DNA from 3 places in the Exiguobacterium sp. SH1S1 genome. Region 2 is predicted to be linked to each of the others. Evidence: a T-box and tRNA genes for the amino acid it is inferred to sense, from the RefSeq annotation. Region 2 holds a T-box; the other regions hold tRNA genes.
What was found. A T-box is a leader RNA that pairs with one kind of tRNA and senses whether it is charged. The one in region 2 lies ahead of argS (arginine--tRNA ligase), so its partner is inferred to be a tRNA-Arg.
Positions count from the first base shown of each region.

Region 1 (6,016 bases), on a different contig from region 2:
GGAGATGCTCGAGACGGGACCGATTTCGAAGTCGGGCATCAACCACCGGCTTCGCAAAATCGACCAGATTGCGGAGAAAGTTCGCAGCGGCGAAGAAATCGGGTCATCCTGACACCGGTTGCGCCAAAAGCATTCTTCCTATATAATTAGCAATTGTGTATAGGAATTTGAAATGTAAACTAAAGGAGCTTCAACATTATGTCGAATGCAAAGAAAAGACTTTCGCTCACGATTGACGCTGAGCTAGACCGGGTCATCACGGACCGGGCCAAAGAAATCGGGATTCCGAAAAGTGCGCTCGTGACATTCGCGACAAGCCTCTTCCTCAACCAGTTGCGTGCTGAAGAGATGTTGTCGGGCGATACGAACGCGATTTACCAAGTTATCCGTAAAGACTATGAACTGCTCACGAGCGTTGATAATTTAAGCAAATGAGAAAAGGGCTGACCGCGGTCAGCCTTTTTTGGTTGCATCCGTCACGGAAATTTGGAATAGTGGAGTTACTGAATTGGAATGGAGGTCGATCCTATGGGACAAGCGAGCCAACTCTTGCTCATTTTATTATTACAATTACTATTTGTACCGGTGCTCACGCTTCGGACGATCATGCTCGTCAAAGGGAAAACGGTGATTGCGGCCATGTTCGGGACGCTCGAGACGCTCATCTATATCTTTGCGCTCGGTATCGTCTTTCAAGATTTGACGACGCTCGGGATGATCGTGTATGCGGTCGGGTTCGGGCTCGGTATTCTTCTCGGCGGTTTCGTCGAGCGGAAACTTGCGATCGGCTACAACATGATCCAAGTCCACACGCAAGAGTTTCCGGCTGAGCTCATTCAAAAAATGCGCGACAGCGGATATGGTGTGACGCACTATCAAGGCCAAGGCCGTGATGGAACGCGTTATCGTCTTGATGTCTTGGCGGCTCGGACGCGGATGAAAGAATTGCGCCGACTGGTCGAGGAGTATGAACCGAAGGCGTTCCTCGTCGCGTTCGACCCGGTCGATTTCAAAGGTGGATATATGTTGAAAGGGCTACGACGCCCGAAATGAACGGAAGACTCACGAAAGTGGGTCCTTTTTTGTGGAGTGGGGAATAGACAGGGAAAGGAGATGAGTGCGTTGAAGCGAAAAGGGCGATGGGTGTTGGTGATCGGGTTACTGGTAGTCGGGGGAGGATTGCTCGCGATGTCCTTTTGGAAAACAGAATCGTCGCTACGCCCGCCACTGCCGACGGTCCGGGTCGGTTCAGTGACCGCCGAAGTGAGACAGTCGACGTTTTGTTGGTCCGATCAGGGACAAGGGGTATGTGAAGACCACGGGTTACCGGGAGCGGACGACCTGCAGCTCGTCCCGGTCAAACCAGGTGCTGAAATCGACGTGACGTTCCACGCCGAGCCTTCGAACTTTTCATTCAATCAGATTGTCGACGGGGAACTCGTCCCGTCCGAGCAAGTCGTTCCCGATGAACCGGGCGTCTATTTGTTCGAGACGGGCGGGGACTGGGCACAAGGCGACAGCCGTTACGTGTTCGGCGTCAAGGTCGAGGAATAAAAGAGTTGACCTGTCCGTTACGGACGGCTTTAACATAAACGAGAAGGGGGAACGCCAATGATTCAAATCGGAAAAGTTGTCCATCTAACGGGGTTGTCAATTAAAGCGATAAAGTGGTATGAAGCGAAAGGGCTCGTCCAGCCGACTCGTTTAGACAATCAGTATCGGTTATACGGAATAGAAGAAATAAGACGCTTGAACGAAATCAAGTTATTGCGGCAAATAGGCATTTCGCTCGAACAGATTCAGACCGCAGGAAGTGTGAGCGAGTTACTTGAAGGCAGGCTTGATGAAGTCCAACGTGAAATCGAGGCGTTGCGACAAATCGAGCAACAAATCGAATGGATGCAAACAGGAGGGAATCAAATGAATGTTCGCTATGAGACGTGGGAGCAACCTAAAGTTGTGAACGGGTACGTATCCGAACTCACAGCAATCTCGGTCGTATGGGAAAAACTAAATCCAGAGCTGACGACAAACGAATCGTACGGTGTCTGTTTGCCTAAAGAAGAAGCTTATCTGGCCGGCATGACCGAACCCGTACATGGGAAGGGTGCCCGACAAGTCGAATTGTCGGCAGGACGTTACCTGGTCGCAACGGTCGAAGGGGGGATCCCGGCCATTCCATCGACGTACGATCAACTTTTGGCTTTGCCGGATGTGACGTTGCGTGATGCAGTCGATTTTGAGCGCTATATCCATGGGCAAGATGGGGCCGATGATTTGATTGAGATTTGGTTACCAACCCAATAAAAAAAGCGCCTTTCCCGAAGCTGGGAAAGGCGCCTGTGGTTTAACGTGTCATGACTTTATCGATGAGACCGTAGTTGCTCGCCTCATCAGCTGACATGAAGTAGTCGCGCTCTGTGTCGCGCTCGATGACTTCAAGCGGCTGGCCTGTGTTGTCGGCCATGATTTGGTTCAACTTCTCACGCATCTTGATGATCCGTTCAGCGTGGATTTTAATGTCCGACGCTTGACCTTGTGTTCCGCCGAGCGGTTGGTGAATCATGATCTCCGCGTTTGGAAGCGCGAAGCGTTTACCTTTTTCACCGGCTTGGAGCAAGAAGGCACCCATCGATGCGGCCATTCCGATACAGATTGTCGATACGTTCGGCTTGATGAAGTTCATCGTGTCGTAGATCGCCATTCCGGAAGTGATCGAGCCACCCGGGCTGTTGATGTAGAGTGAGATGTCCTTATCTGGGTCCTCAGCTGCAAGGAAAAGAAGCTGGGCGACGATCGAGTTGGCGACGTTGTCGTCGATCGCGCTTCCGAGAAGGATGATCCGGTCTTTAAGCAAGCGTGAGTAAATGTCGTACGCGCGTTCCCCGCGACCTGTTTGTTCGATAACTGTTGGAATTAACATTGAATTTGCCTCCTTGTATGTATCGTGTAAACCTATCATAACCGCTATAGTCAATGTTGGTCAAACGATAGTCTTTGTTTCTCACATATTCCACCGTTCGCCCAATTATAAACGACAAAAGAGGCCAGGCATCTGCCTGACCTCTTGATTTGATACACCCGGAGAGATTTGAACTCCCGACACCTGGCACCGGAAACCAGTGCTCTATCCCCTGAGCTACGGGTGCATGTTCTCTGACATGATTTATTATACAATTGTTTTTTTGAAAAAGCAATCCTGTTGTTATGTCTTTTTTTGCAAGCGCGTTTGGCGACCATTCGTTACAATTAGAAGTGAGAGGGGTGTGACCGATGCAACGGCAAGAACAGCAACAACTGCAGAAGCTTCAGCTGACACAAGACATGGTCCGGCGTCTGCCGGTTCTTGAGGCGGACCGGGTCGCGCTCGAGTGGCAGCTCGCCCGGTTGGCTAAACGAAACGCGCACGTCACAACGGGCGGTACGGTCGAATGGATTGCGGACGCGGCGGGCGGTTTTGAAGAACGGCTATTTGAACAGATTGACGAAGGAAGCGGGACCGGGGCCCAAAAGCAGCTTCAAAAACAACTCGTCATGGCGCTCGACCATCGCGGGCTACTGCCGGAGACCGATGCCGTCCTCGCGAAGCGATTCGGTGTTGAGATGACGGACGTCGATCTGGCCCGGCGCGCACTGTTATTTTTAGAGCCGACCGGGATCGGTGCGGCTTCAGAACATGACTGCCAATACCGTCACGCGATCGAGCATGACGATCCACACGTGCTCGACGTGTTCGAGGCGCTTGACGCAAAGGTCGAGCATGTAGCGGACAAGCTCGGGATGACGACCGACGAATACGAGCGAATCAGCCGAATCGTCGCCACGCTCCCGAGGACACCGATATTATATGAAGAAACCGAGCATATTCTGCCCGAACTCGAGGTCGTCGTTCAAGACGGGGAACTCATCACGACGTGGTTCAGCCCGGTGATCGCCTTAGACGTCGGTTCGGACCGGGAGGCGAAGTGGTGGCAAGAGACGCTCGCGATGCGCGCAGAGACGCTCCGCTCTGTGTGGGCCGTCATCGAGCGACGCCAGGCGGACTGGCTCCGCGGCCAACTCGTCCTGCATCCGCTCACACGAAAAGAAGTCGCCATCGAGATCGGCAAGCATGAGTCGACGGTCGGCCGCGCGATTCAAGGCAAGTACGCCAAGACCGCGGGCGGCGTGATGGAGTGGCGTCACTTCTTCGTCCGCGCCACATACCACGGCCAAGCCCCGTTCATGATTAAACGGGCGCTCGCCGAGCTGATCCAACAAGAGACGGCGCCTTTGAGCGACCAGGCGCTCACCGAGGAGCTGGCCCGGATCGGTTACACCGTGACGCGGCGAACGGTCGCGAATTATCGTGAGGCGCTAGGTTTTGGCAACTCGCGGGAGCGGGAACGACAGTTATGGAAAGGGGAGACGTGACATGGTACTGACGTTATATCGCCGGGAGAACTGCTCGCTCTGCGAGGAGGCGCTCGTCATGCTCGAATGGCTGCAGGAAGATTATCCATTCGAGCTCGAGCAAATCGACATCACGGGTGACGCGTTGCTCGAAGAAAAATATTTATTTGAGATTCCCGTCGTTGTACATGAAGGAACCCTTATCAGTCAAGGGCGATACGATGATGAGAAAGTTGAAGAATTTGTTAAGTATACGCTTACATCGAAAAAAAACGTTTGAAGGGGTTGCCAGACGGTAAGGTGATTGGTAAGATGAACTCGTAGCGGTGGGACGTAAAAATAAAAGTGGGACAATTTTTGTCCACACTTTAAGTCGAGGGGGAATGAGCATGATCCAGCAACTGATTCAAGTTCAGAAGCAAATCGTCCCTGACCTGCTCGACACGCTCCGACATCGTTATGACATCTTACATTATGTCCGGCTCATGCAGCCAATCGGCCGCCGGACGTTGGCCACAAGCCTCGGGCTGACGGAACGAATCTTAAGACGAGAAGTCGACTTTTTGAAAGACCAAGGTCTTCTCACAGTCGCGACCCAAGGGATCTCACTTACAGAATCGGGCCGAAACGTTCTCAGAGACTTGCACGAGGTCATGGGAGAAATCCTAGGGATTTCACAAATCGCACGAGTTCTCGAGCAAAAACTAGGCGTTCGCCAAGTCGTCATCGTACCGGGAGATTCGGACGAGACGTTCTGGGTCCAGCGAGATATCGGTCGGGCCGCCGTCACGCAACTAAAAGCGCGACTGGCACCTGACGACAATATCATCGCGGTCACAGGCGGGACGACGATGGCATCGGTTGCGGCAATGATGTCGCCCGATAAAAAAGAACGACCGATGCATTTCGTGCCGGCACGCGGCGGACTCGGCGAAACGCTCGAGTTACAGGCGAACACCGTCTGTTCTCGAATGGCGGACCGGGCCCACGCCGACTATCATTTACTCCACATTCCGGATGAGGTTTCACAAAAGACGTTTGAACGGATGGTGGAGGAACCAAGCATAAAAAATGTGCTGGAAATGATTAGAGCGGCTCGAATAGTGGTACATGGAATTGGTGAGGCCGAAACGATGGCAAAACGTCGTCACGCCACACCGGAGCATTTGCGGATGATCGAACGGCACGAAGCCGTCGCCGAAGCGTTCGGATATTATTTCAACGCAGAAGGCGAAATCGTTCATCGGGTCAAGACGGTCGGCATCCAATTAGAGGAGCTCGACGACATGGACACCGTCATCGCCGTCGCCGGAGGAAAGTCAAAGGCACAAGCGATTGCCGCATATGCGAAACATAGGCCGAACATCATCCTCGTCACAGACGAAGGTGCGGCCACAGAATTATTAAATCGTTATTAAAGAGTTGACCCCCGTTGGCTCTTCTAATAAATAGCTTCTACCCTAAGGAGGAAATTAACTATGGCAGTAAAAGTTGGTATTAACGGATTTGGACGTATTGGTCGCTTGGCATTCCGCGAGATCATCAAGAACGAAGGAGTCGAAGTTGTTGCAATCAACGACTTGACTGACACGAAGATGCTTGCTCACCTTCTCAAATATGACAC
Region 1 is NZ_SJUZ01000001.1:538,667-544,682, reverse strand. It holds gene whiA (DNA-binding protein WhiA) at 1-112, shown strand, start outside; gene EVJ23_RS02785 (hypothetical protein) at 199-435, shown strand; gene EVJ23_RS02780 (DUF2179 domain-containing protein) at 529-1,053, shown strand; gene EVJ23_RS02775 (hypothetical protein) at 1,114-1,554, shown strand; gene EVJ23_RS02770 (MerR family transcriptional regulator) at 1,612-2,307, shown strand; gene clpP (ATP-dependent Clp endopeptidase proteolytic subunit ClpP) at 2,348-2,962, opposite strand; tRNA gene EVJ23_RS02760 (tRNA-Arg) at 3,077-3,149, opposite strand; gene EVJ23_RS02755 (RNA polymerase factor sigma-54) at 3,274-4,413, shown strand; gene EVJ23_RS02750 (glutaredoxin family protein) at 4,415-4,672, shown strand; gene EVJ23_RS02745 (sugar-binding transcriptional regulator) at 4,785-5,810, shown strand; gene gap (type I glyceraldehyde-3-phosphate dehydrogenase) at 5,871-6,016, shown strand, end outside.
Region 1: it encodes a tRNA-Arg, which carries the amino acid that the T-box ahead of argS (arginine--tRNA ligase) is inferred to sense. The anticodon was not compared.

Region 2 (6,016 bases):
GGTTCATCGTCTTGACGTCATGCAGCCCCATCAAATCAAAGCGGAAGCCGTCGATCATGAACTCTTTGGCCCAATACGAGACACATTCGACGATCAGTTTGCGCATCATCGCCCGCTCTGACGCCGTATCGTTGCCGCACTCCGAGCCGTCGGCAAGCGTCCCGTCCTCGTTCAACCGATAGTAGTAGTCCGGCACGAACTGGCCGAGCGGTGTCGTCAAAGCGTCATACGTATGGTTGAACACGACGTCCATGATGACGCGGATCCCGCGGTCATGGAGCGCTTGAATCATCGCCTTCAATTCGAGGATACGGGCGGCCGGGTCATCCGCTGTCGAGGCGTACGAACCTTCGACCGCGAAATAATGGACCGGGTCATAGCCCCAGTTATAGTTCGACTCGCTTTCCCGCGACTCGTTGACCGAACCGTAGTCAAAGAACGGCATGAGTTGAAGGTGGGTCACGCCGAGCGCTGTGATGTAGTCGAGCGCTGTCGGGTATCCGTTTTTCGTCTTCGTGCCGGCCTCGGTCATCCCGAGGAATTTGCCACGGTGCATGACACCGCCATCCGGGTGGCTCGTCAAATCTCTCACATGTGCTTCATAAATGACCGCTTCTTGCGAAGAGTGGAAGAGCGGACGTTCTTTGATCCAATGGTCCGGGTTGATTGAAGACGGGTCGAGCAGGCAGCCCCGCTTCCCGTTGACGCCGACGACTTTCGCATACGGATCGAGGGATTCGATGCGTTTGCCGTCAACGATTGCCTCGAACACGTAAAACTGACCTTCGAATTGCGCCCGGTCAAGCTCGACCATCCATGTCCCTTTTTCGGCCCGTTCGAGCTCGATGCGATCAAACTTACGCGCCCGCGCCGTACGATAAAGCTTCACTGTCATTTGCTCGGCTACCGGCGACCACACCCGCAGACGGATGAGTTCACTTTTAAACGTCACCCCAAGGTCTTTTCCATGATATGCAACGTGATCCAAGTCTACATTTGTCTGTCTATCGATTGTATGTTCCATCGTTTCACTCCTTCACTGCTTCAAATCTGCTATCATTATAACAAAACCCATACAAAGGATGGATGAAACATGGCAAAAGACAATTCTTTTGATATCGTGTCAGAAATGAACCTCGAAGAAGTGAAAAACGCGATCCAAATCGCCGAAAAAGAAATTTTGAACCGTTACGACTTTAAAGGGTCGAAGAGTGAGATGTCACTCGATAACGGTGACCTTGTCCTCGTCTCAGATGACGATTACAAACTCGAACAGTTAAAAGACGTCATGATCTCGAAGTTGATCAAGCGCGGTGTGCCGACGAAAAACCTCGACTATCAAAAAATCGAACGCGCACTCGGCGGTACCGTCCGTCAACGTGTCAAGTTGAAGAGCGGAATCGACAAAGACGATGCCAAGAAGATCAACAACGCCATCAAAGAGTCGAAGTTGAAAGTGAAATCGCAAATTCAAGACGATCAAATTCGTGTGACGGCCAAGTCACGGGATGACCTACAAGCGGTCATGCAACTCGTCCGTGAGCTCGAGTTATCGGTCGATGCCCAGTTCACGAACTACCGATGAAACTCGCCATCATCAGTGACCCGCACGGTTCGTTTGATGATTTGAAAGCCGTCCTCAAGGCGGTCAGGCGCGAGACCGAGCACATCCTCTGCCTCGGCGACTTGTACGAGTGCCATATCGGCAAAAAACGGCGCAACGAACGGTTTCATGACGTCTCTGACGTCATGACGTTTGACGAGCAGTACGAGGCGCTCTTGACGTTCCCGAGCCTGCGCGGCAACCAAGAAGAACGGATTGACGAAGTGCTCATCGTGTCGCACCCTGTCAAGACCCGCATCTCATTATTGCCTGAACAGACGACACTCGATGAGGCGCTGTTCTTACATGGTCACCAAATCGAGTGGAGCGCCGACTGGGAGCCGATCGTCGAAAAAGGCAAGTACCCGCTCGTCTTCATCGGGCATAGTCATATTCCGGGCATCTACCGGAAAGGCCGCTCGATTCCCTGGGAAATCGGGACACCGTTCAAGTTGAAGAAGAAGCGCTACGTCATCAACGTCGGCGCCGTCATCTTCGACCGAGAATGGTGTCTGTATGATACGAAGACGCGAACAGTCACGCGGATGAAGGCGTGACACAACAAAAGGGACCTTTCGCAGGTCCCTTTTGTCGTATTTACATTTCTTCTGGAGCTTGGACACCGATTAAACGGAGTCCTTCCGTCAAGACGATCGTCACGGCTTTGACGAGCGCGAGACGCGATTGTTTGCCCGCATCTTCTTCAAGCACACGGACGTGGCCGTAATACTTGTTGAACGATTGCGCCAAGTCGAGGACATAACGGCTGATGATCGACGGCTCACGGCGCTCATGGGCACGCGTGATGACGTGTGGGAACGCGTTGAGCATCGTCACGACGCCCCACGTGTGGTCGTCGTCCGCACCTGCGAACGTCGCACCGTCGTAGTTGCCTTTACGGAGGAGCGAGTTCGCCCGTGCGTTCGTGTACTGCACGTAAGGTCCCGTCTCCCCTTCGAACTTGAGCATGCTGTCGAGGTCGAACTCGATGTTGTTGATGCGCTCATTCTTCAAATCGTGGAAGATGACGGCGCCGACGCCGACCATACGAGCCACGTTCTCTGCGTTTGGAAGCTCAGGGTTCTTCTGTTCGATGTTCGCTTGCGCTTTCTCGATCGCTTCTTTCAATACTTCTTCAAGTAGGACGATGCGGCCTTTACGTGTCGACATCTTCTTCCCTTCTTGCAAGATCAAGCCGAACGGTACGTGGTGCATGCCGTCGACGAAGTCGTAACCGAGCTTGCGGAGTACCGAGAACAACTGTTTGAAGTGGAGCGCCTGCTCGCCACCGACGACGTAGTTCGCTTGGACGAAGTTGTACGTCTCATGACGATAGACGGCCGCAGCCAAATCACGTGTCGCGTAAAGCGTCGCGCCGTCTTTCTTTGTGATCAGGCAAGGTGGCAAGTTCTCGTCTTCAAGCGAGACGACCATCGCCCCTTCACTCTCGACGAGCAGGTTCTTCTCTTCGAGCATGGCGACGATCCGGTCCATCTTGTCGTTGTAGAACGCTTCACCGTGGAAGCTGTCAAACTCGACACCGAGGAGATCGTATACTTTTTGGAACTCTTTGAGCGACTCGTCACGGAACCACGTCCACAGTTCGGTCGCTTCAACGTTACCGTCCTCGAGCTTTTTGAACCAAGCACGGCCCTCGTCTTCAAGCTCAGGTTGGGTTTTCGCTTCTTCATGGAAGTGAACGTATAGCTTTAAGAGCTCAGCGATCGGATTTGCCCGGACCGCTTCTTCATCGCCCCACTTCTTATAAGCGACCATGAGTTTCCCGAATTGTGTACCCCAGTCACCGAGATGGTTGACACCGACGACGTTATAGCCGTTTTTGCGAGCGATCTGGTTGATGGCGTTACCGATGACCGTCGAGCGCAAGTGCCCCATCGAGAACGGTTTGGCGATGTTCGGTGATGAGAAGTCCGTGACAATCGTCTCGTTGCGTGTTGCATGCGTCGCGTAATCCGCTTGCTCGTCGAGAACCACGTTAATGATTTCCTGCGAGACGACGCCACGGCTCAAGAAGACGTTCACGTATGGACCGGCCGCTTCAACTTTTGTGAACAGTTCGTCGTTCAATTCACCGGCGATGTCAGTCGCAATCATGACCGGCGCTTTCCGGTACGCCTTGGCGAGTTGGAAGCATGGGAACGCGAGATCCCCGTGTGCCTCATGTTTTGGTTTTTCAATCAATGCCTCAATCTGGTCGAGCGTGAGTTCGTCACCGATGACACGTGACAGAGCCTCCGCATACTTGCGTTCATAACTCATGTAAATTTCCTCCTTCAAATCTAGTCATAAAAAAAACGCCCTTTGCACAGATGCAAAGAGACGGGTTGGCCCGCGGTACCACTCTTCTTGCCTGTTTTACACAGACCACTTTAACGGTGATAACGGGGGGCCCCCGGCTACGCCTACTCGCTTCGGATAGCATCTCAAAAGTGCGTTTCGCGATGTTTGTCAGCCTAGGCTCTCACCAATCCCTAGGTCGCTTTGTTGACTAAACGATCGTTACTCTCTTTTTCATCGACTTTCGTCTATGTGGTTGAAAAGCAACTTCATTATAGAGGATATTTGATGTAGACTCAATGCTAGAATTCAGCCATTATGATGAATAGGCAGGACTTGGGCGCAACCGTGCCGAATCTCCTACCATACATATGAGAAGACTTTTCCCACACAGGAGGGAACTATGAATCATTTTCGCAAAATGTCCGTCCTCGGTTGGAGCATTTGGAGTTTGATCGTTTTACTGACCATCACCTTGTTTACAACCGGTGTTCTTGATATTCCGGCGATCGAGCCGCTTCCGTTCATCTTGATCGCGCTGCTCGTCGTCATTTTCCAAATGGACTCGATTGAACGAAAAGGCATTTATTTCACGTTTTCAGAAAGTATCGTCCTCATCATCTTTTTATTCTTTGATTTTGAGACGGCGCTCCTCGTCAACCAAATCGGACTTCTCGTCTTTCAGTTCGCCAACCTAAAACCGCGCGTCGCGCTCCGCCGCTTTCGGTTCACTTATCCTTGGAACGCGATCACGTCATTTTTAGAAATCGCCATCCCGGCAAGTGTTTACTTGGCCCTCGGAGGTGAAACTGGTCTTGGCTTCTATTCGCAGGATTCGTTCGTTCCGCTCGTCGGTCTGATCATTGCCATAATTTTGAACACGGTCGTCCAGAAGTATCAAGTCGGCTGGTGGTTCCGCGTCGATATCCCGGTCCGTGATTTTTTGAGCATCGCGTTTTACACGTACATCGTCAGTTTGGTCTTCATCTTCGCCGCGTCGTTCTTCCGTGAGACGAACTTGCTCGTCGTCAGCAGCATCGCGGCCGCCCTCACGTTCTTTATTAAGCGGTTGATGATTCAAAAAGGGCGCCAAGACGCGTTCAAGTCATTGATCGAACAGTACGATGAAGCGAAAGAGGCCGTCTCCCTATCTCAAAGCGAGGCCCAGGCGATTGAAGTGTTCTTGAGTCAATGTGAGCGCCTCAACCAATATGATAAAGGGTTTGTCGAGTTCGTCCTGTTCGACCGAACGCTCTATTTCGATTTGTTGACGCGACAGCCGATCGACCGTCCACTCGTCTTCGACTTGATGGAAGCGCGCCATCCACACGCCAAGTCTGTCGATTATGAGATGCGCTTCGAATGGGACGCAGCGTTGTCAGATGCGTTTCATGACGATTACCACAGCTTCATCTCAGTCCAGTCAGAAGAGATTGACGGGATTCGCACACGTATCGTCATGATTGGTGAACACGTCTATGGCTATCCCCCCATCATTCAAAACGAGATGGTAAAACTGTTGAAATCGTTCAACCGAACGATCAGCCGATGCCACGAGCGCGACCGCCTATACACGGAAAGCCGCACCGATAGCTTGACGCTGCTCGCCAATGCGCGCGCATTCTACGAGTATGGGATTCAACAAATCTCGGACGGCTCGATGTACCCGATCTCGGTCGCGATGCTCGACATCGACTTCTTTAAAAAAATCAATGACACGCACGGTCACCAAGTCGGAGACAGCGTGCTCCAAGAGTTCGGGCGGCGAATCCGGCAAATGCTCCGGACCGATGACTTTGCGGCGCGTTACGGGGGCGAGGAGTTCATCTTGCTGCTCAATCATTGCGACGTCGACCAAGCCGTCGATATCGCCGAACGGATTCGGCAGAAAATTGAAGATAAGCCGTTCCGTGTCGATGGGGTCGATATTCCCGTGACCGCCTCGATCGGTGTCGATACGATTCAAGCGTTCGGCGACAAACGGCTTGACGATACGATCCGTAACGCTGACCGGGCCCTTTACGTCGGCGGCAAGTACGCCGGTCGTAACCGCGTCGCCCATTACAACTTTTTGACGACATGACTTCCCCCCGCGTCCACTGGCGCAGGGGGATT
Region 2 is NZ_SJUZ01000005.1:171,315-177,330, reverse strand. It holds gene pulA (type I pullulanase) at 1-1,024, opposite strand, end outside; gene EVJ23_RS10940 (YajQ family cyclic di-GMP-binding protein) at 1,094-1,585, shown strand; gene EVJ23_RS10935 (metallophosphoesterase family protein) at 1,582-2,160, shown strand; gene argS (arginine--tRNA ligase) at 2,201-3,883, opposite strand; T-box leader at 3,937-4,148, opposite strand; gene EVJ23_RS10925 (GGDEF domain-containing protein) at 4,305-5,984, shown strand.

Region 3 (6,016 bases), on a different contig from region 2:
CCGAAAGCGCACGTTTCGCCCGGTCTTGGCCGATGACATACTCGTCAAGGACGTTACGGATCTCTTGTGGTTTTGGAATGTCTTTGAATTCGACTTCTTCTTCGACACCGAGCTCTTCCTCAACGATTTCATTGCAAAGTTCAATACATTCGTCACAAATGTATACGCCAGGACCGGCGACTAGTTTACGGACTTGTTCTTGCGATTTCCCGCAAAACGAGCATTTAAGTTGTCCCTTTTCCTCGTTAAATTTGAACATTCGGTACACCCCTTCTGAATGAAAATGGATGTAAGTGCGATAAATCGCCTATTTGTATTTTCAGGTGCAAAGCACTCACGAAAAAACATTTACATCTCTGCGTTGCAATAATTGTAGCATGAACATATAGCGACATCAAAGATTAACACATACAAAGTGTCATTACAGAAAAAAGGACGACTGCGTGGCAGTCGCCCTCATCTCATCTAATTACTTCGCTTTACCAGTTTCAACGAGGATGTCGATCGCCTTACGGAATTTGAGGTCACCTTTAAGTGTCTCGATTCCGCCTTGCGGTGCGAGCATCGTACGGAGTTGGTCCGGTGCGATGTTGTAGAGTTTAGACATTTCTTCGAGTTCTTTCTCAGCATCTTCATCAGTTACTTCGATCGCTTCTTTTTCAGCGATTGCTTTCAAGACGAGACGAGCTTTAACGCGCTCTTCAGCTTGCTCTTTCATCTCTTCACGCATAGCTTCTTCTGTTGTGCCAGTGAGTTCGAAGTACATGTTGAGGTCGATGCCTTGTGAAGATACACGAGTACCGAACTCTTGAACCATGCGGTCTACTTCTTGGTCGATGAGGATTGCAGGTACGTCGATTGTCGCGTTAGCAGTTGCTTGCTCAACGAGTTGGTCGCGCATCGTGCCATCAGCTTCTTGTTGCTTCGCAGCTTCTAAGCGCTCACGAATTTTCGCTTTCAACTCGTCGAGTGATGCTACTGACTCGTCGATGTCTTTTGCGAACTCGTCGTCGAGCTCAGGTACTTGCTTCGCTTTTACTTCGTGAAGTTTGACTTTGAACGTCGCTGGTTTACCCGCCAAGTTGTCAGCGTGGTACTCTTCAGGGAATGTTACTTCGATGTCTTTTTCTTCACCAGCAGTCATGCCTACCATTTGCTCTTCGAATCCAGGAATGAATTGACCTGAACCGATTTCAAGTGTGTAGTTTTCAGCCGTGCCACCTTCGAATTGCTCGCCTTCAGCGAAACCTGCGAAATCAAAGACAGCTGTATCGCCGTTTTCGACTGCGCCTTCTTTAACAGCAAGTTCTGCGCCTTGCTCTTTGAGGGCGTCAAGTTCTGCTGCGACTTCTTCGTCTGTGACGTTCGTTTCTACAGCATCGTACTCGAGACCTTTGTAGTCGCCGAGCTCAGCTTCTGGTTCAACCACGAATGTTACTTTGAAAGTAACCGGCTGACCTTTTTCGAGTGTGCCATCAACGTCGATGTTTTCGAGAGCCATTGGTTCGAAACCAGCTTCTTCGACTGCAGATTGGATTGTGTCACGGTAGAGGATATCAAGCGCATCTTGGAAGAGTGCTTCTTCTCCGTACATTTTGTTGAACATTGGACGTGGCAATTTCCCTTTACGGAAGCCAGGTACGTTCAAGTTTTTGACGACATCTTTAAATGCTGCGTCGACTGCTTTATTGAATGCTTCTGCAGGTGCTTCGTACGTGAGTACGCCTTGGCTACCTGATGTTTTTTCCCATTTTGCTGTCATGCTAAGTCCCTCCAACAAATTCGTTTATTCTTCTATACCGTACAAAAATGTACAACAATCAGTATTATAGCATAAATCCGGTGACTGCACACAAGGATTTAGTCTAGAAACGCTTGCGTGAAACGGATATCCGCCTCTAAAATTTCAGCCGCGAGCCCGTCTGTTTCTTCATAGTTCAGGATCGCTGCTTTCGCTCTCACGACGGCTGTTTCGATTTCAGATGCCCCACCCGGTGTGAACGGATAGTGCGTATACATGTAGTTCATGAGCAGTTGCGTCGCGATTTCGTCGCCTTTGACGGCCTTCTGCAAATCGTGGACCACATGCTCCCATTCGTCCATCTTCACTTGTGCCTCTGCCTGCGTCAGCCGATGATGCGTTTCGAGGTCGACCCATTCGATGACGGACAGTTCTTCGAACGCTTTTTCAAGCACGATCAGCTTCATCAATTTCGGGCGATCTTCAAGGAGCAGTCCCTTCAATACGTTGTCGAGTACGTCATCGATATTGAAATGGACGTGCTCGAGCAGTTCAATCTGTTCCCCGACACTGCCACGATGAACCGTCCGTTTCAGTTTGGCGATGGCCGCCGGAAACTCGGTCATCTTAAGTACTTGGAGCACTTGGTAAGCTTGGGTGTTCACTTGATCGGCCTTGTCTTGCCACTCTAAATATTGATGGATCCAGTGTGCCGCCTCGAAAGGTTGGTCACGCATGATGTAGTACTGGGCAATTTGAAGCCCGCCGGCTGCCGGTTCTTCTGCCTCATGAATCTGCGTCGTGACGAGTTCTTCGAGTTTTTCAAGCGTTTCCGGCTCTTCCGGACGCTCCATCAAACATTGAAAAATTTCCATGAAAATAAACTGATCGCCTTTGACGGCTGCGTACCAATCCCATAGGATCGGCTCGACCCGTTGCCGCTCCCCGGCCGCGTCCGCTTCTTGAATCATCTTCTGCAGCCGCGACCAGTTCCCCGGAAACGGGTACTCCCGCTCTTTTTCCATCTTCACACACCCTTTCTTCCATCCATCTCCATCTTCCTTAGGAATTGCTGCGTTGTCAATCAATACCCCGGAAAACGAAAAAAGAGACAACCTCCGTGGAGGCTATCTCTATTTTAAATGGAAGTGTCCCAAGAGGGATTCGAACCCCCGACCGACGCCTTAGAAGGGCGTTGCTCTATCCAGCTGAGCTATTGGGACATTGACAAGAAAACTATAATAGAAAAATGCTTTGCTGTCAATTGGTTCTTTCTGTTTTGTTCAAAGTTGTCCTGACAAGTCCAAATCTTCGACGGGCGTCCCGTCCTCAGACCGGTAAAACCGGACCGCTGCCTGACCGGCGTCAAGGTCGATCAACGCGTACGTCTTGTCCGAGCGTCCGCGCGGCATCCGGATCGAGCCCGGGTTCACGTAGAGCACCCCGTCTTCGATGACGGCCCCGGCCACGTGCGAGTGACCGTACAAGACGACGTTCGCCCCGACTTCCTCGGCCCGATAACGCAACCGGTTCAAATCGAACTTCACGTCATGGTGATGGCCGTGGACGATTAAAACCGTGCCTTCAGGTGTCGCTTCGATCCGTTCGAGCGGCAAGTCGCCCCCAAAATCGCAATTGCCGCGGACGGTCCGATACGGCAGCAAGTGCTCGTCGACGAGCGCGAGCTGGGAGTCGCCGCAATGAAACGCGTCCTCAATCTCAGTTTCATGCCGAGTAAAGATAGTCGATAGTTCGTCTGTCAATCCGTGACTGTCACTGACTACGAGAAAACGCATACACCTCAACCTTTCATAAATGGAATGATTTCTGCCTCTAGTTTTCTTAACGCCTGACCGCGGTGACTGACCGCCGCCTTTTCGTCACGCTCGAGCTCTGCTGCCGTCTTATGGAGCGATGGGACGATAAAGAGCGGGTCGTACCCGAATCCATTTTCCCCGTGGGGCGCATAGCCGATCGTACCTTCGATCGTCCCGCGCACGGTCAACGTCTCGCCTGTCGGTTTGGCGAGGCAGAGCGCGCAGACGAAGCGCGCCGAGCGGTCGTTCGCCCCGTTCAACTTCTCGAGCAGAAGCGCGTTGTTCGCCGCGTCCGACTTCTCAGGACCGGCGAAGCGGGCCGAGTGGACGCCTGGGGCACCGTCGAGCGCATCGACTTCAAGCCCCGAGTCGTCGGCGAGAACGGCGTGTCCGAAGTAACGGGCCGCCTCGGTCGCTTTCAGTTCGGCGTTCGCTTCGAACGTCGTGCCCGTCTCATCCGTTTCCGGTGCATCCGGATAGTCCAAGAGCGACTCGACTTCAAATCCGAGCGGCGTGAGCATCCCTTCGATTTCAACCACTTTCCCTTTGTTGCGTGTCGCGACAATCAGTTTCATATCGTTTCCTCCATTTGTTCCCCGACATACCACCATGAGGCACCGAGCGCGTCTTCTGCTGCTTTGAACAGCGTCTCGATCCCGCCTTGGGCCATCTGGAGCATCTCATTCATTTCTTGCAGCGTGAACGTCGCTTCTTCACCCGTGCCTTGCACTTCGACGAAGCGTCCGCTCGCCGTCATGACGACGTTCATGTCAACTTCGGCCGCCGCGTCTTCTTCATAGTTCAAGTCGAGCAACAGCTCGTTCGTCCGACCGACCGAGATGGCGGCGACGCCTTCTTTGATTGGCGTGTCGCCGAGCTTGCCTTGACGGATGAGCGCGTCGACCGCGAGCACGAGCGCACAAAAACCGCCTGTGATCGACGCTGTCCGTGTGCCGCCGTCCGCTTGGATGACGTCACAATCGATCCAGATCGTCCGTTCACCGAGCCGTTCCAAGTCGACGACCGAACGGAGCGAGCGCGAAATCAACCGTTGAATCTCCATCGTCCGTCCTGTCTGCTTACCGCGAACGGATTCCCGGACGGTCCGGTTGCCCGTCGCCCGTGGCAGCATCGCGTACTCGGCGTTGATCCAGCCTTGCTTCTTCCCGCGCAGGAAGTTCGGGACGCGTTCTTCGACCGTCGCCGTACAGATTACTTTCGTGTCCCCGATCGAGATCAAGACCGAGCCTTCGGCATGTTTGTTCACGTGCGGAATGATCTCAACGGTCCGCAGTTCATCATGTTGTCTTTCGTTACGCATCGACACCAGACACCTCTACTTTCTCCGCTTTCACGGGTTGGCCAAGCCATTCTGTCGCCAATCGGTTGAAGATGGCGACATCCCCGGTCGCATAAAACTGATGCGTCGGGATGGTATCCAAATCGTTCTCAAGTTCTTTAAAATCAAGGATCGCTGCCACTTCGAGCGCTGTCTCATCACCTGACGAAATCAAATGGACATCGGGTCCGACGACGTCTTGGATGACCGGCGCAAGCAACGGATAATGGGTGCACCCGAGGATGAGCGTGTCCATCTCCGAAGCTTGGAGAGGCAGGATCGTCTCGGCGACGATCGACCGGACGCGTTCGCCGCTCAGTTCGCCGGCTTCGACGAGCGGCACGAACGGCGGGCAAGCGAGCGAATAGACATCAATCTCGCCCGCGACGTGACGGAGCGCCGTCTCGTACGAATTGCTTTCGACCGTCATCTTCGTGCCGATGACACCGATATGTTTGTTGCGCGTGCCTTTGACGGCGGCCCGGGCGCCCGGGTCGATGACACCGATGACCGGGATGTTGAGGCGTTTGCGCGCTTCTTTCAAGACGACGGCCGTCGCCGTGTTGCAGGCGATGACGATCATCTTAACGTCTTTTTCTAATAGGAATTCAATCAATTCCCACGTATATGCTTCAATCTCATCGTGCGGGCGCGGCCCATACGGACAGCGCTCCGTGTCGCCGATATAGATGATTTCTTCTTTCGGCAGCTGGCGGATCAGTTCTTTGACTACGGTCAAGCCGCCAACACCTGAATCGAGTACTCCAATCGCTCGTTTCATAAATATCACTTCCATTCCCATCTATCTTACCAAAAAAGCCGTATCCAAAAAAGAAACGGTGTCATGACAAACAAAAAAGACGAGGTAGCCGATTGGCCGCCTCGTCCGTTGCTCGAATTACTGAGCAAGACCTTCGCTAGTGAGCATGTCAGAGAGCGTGTTAACCGCTTCTTCTGCATCGTCACCTGCTGCAGTGATCTTGATTGTTGAATCTTTAGCGATTCCGAGTGAAAGTACACCCATGATCGACTTCAAGTTAACTGTCTTACCATTGTACTCAAGGTTGATATCTGATTGGAACTTAGAAGCTGTGTTGACCAACTGAGTAGCTGGACGAG
Region 3 is NZ_SJUZ01000002.1:157,080-163,095, forward strand. It holds gene clpX (ATP-dependent protease ATP-binding subunit ClpX) at 1-259, opposite strand, end outside; gene tig (trigger factor) at 470-1,762, opposite strand; gene EVJ23_RS07165 (hypothetical protein) at 1,861-2,766, opposite strand; tRNA gene EVJ23_RS07170 (tRNA-Arg) at 2,891-2,964, opposite strand; gene EVJ23_RS07175 (metallophosphoesterase family protein) at 3,025-3,537, opposite strand; gene EVJ23_RS07180 (XTP/dITP diphosphatase) at 3,543-4,133, opposite strand; gene rph (ribonuclease PH) at 4,130-4,879, opposite strand; gene racE (glutamate racemase) at 4,872-5,678, opposite strand; gene EVJ23_RS07195 (phosphocarrier protein HPr) at 5,796-6,016, opposite strand, start outside.
Region 3: it encodes a tRNA-Arg, which carries the amino acid that the T-box ahead of argS (arginine--tRNA ligase) is inferred to sense. The anticodon was not compared.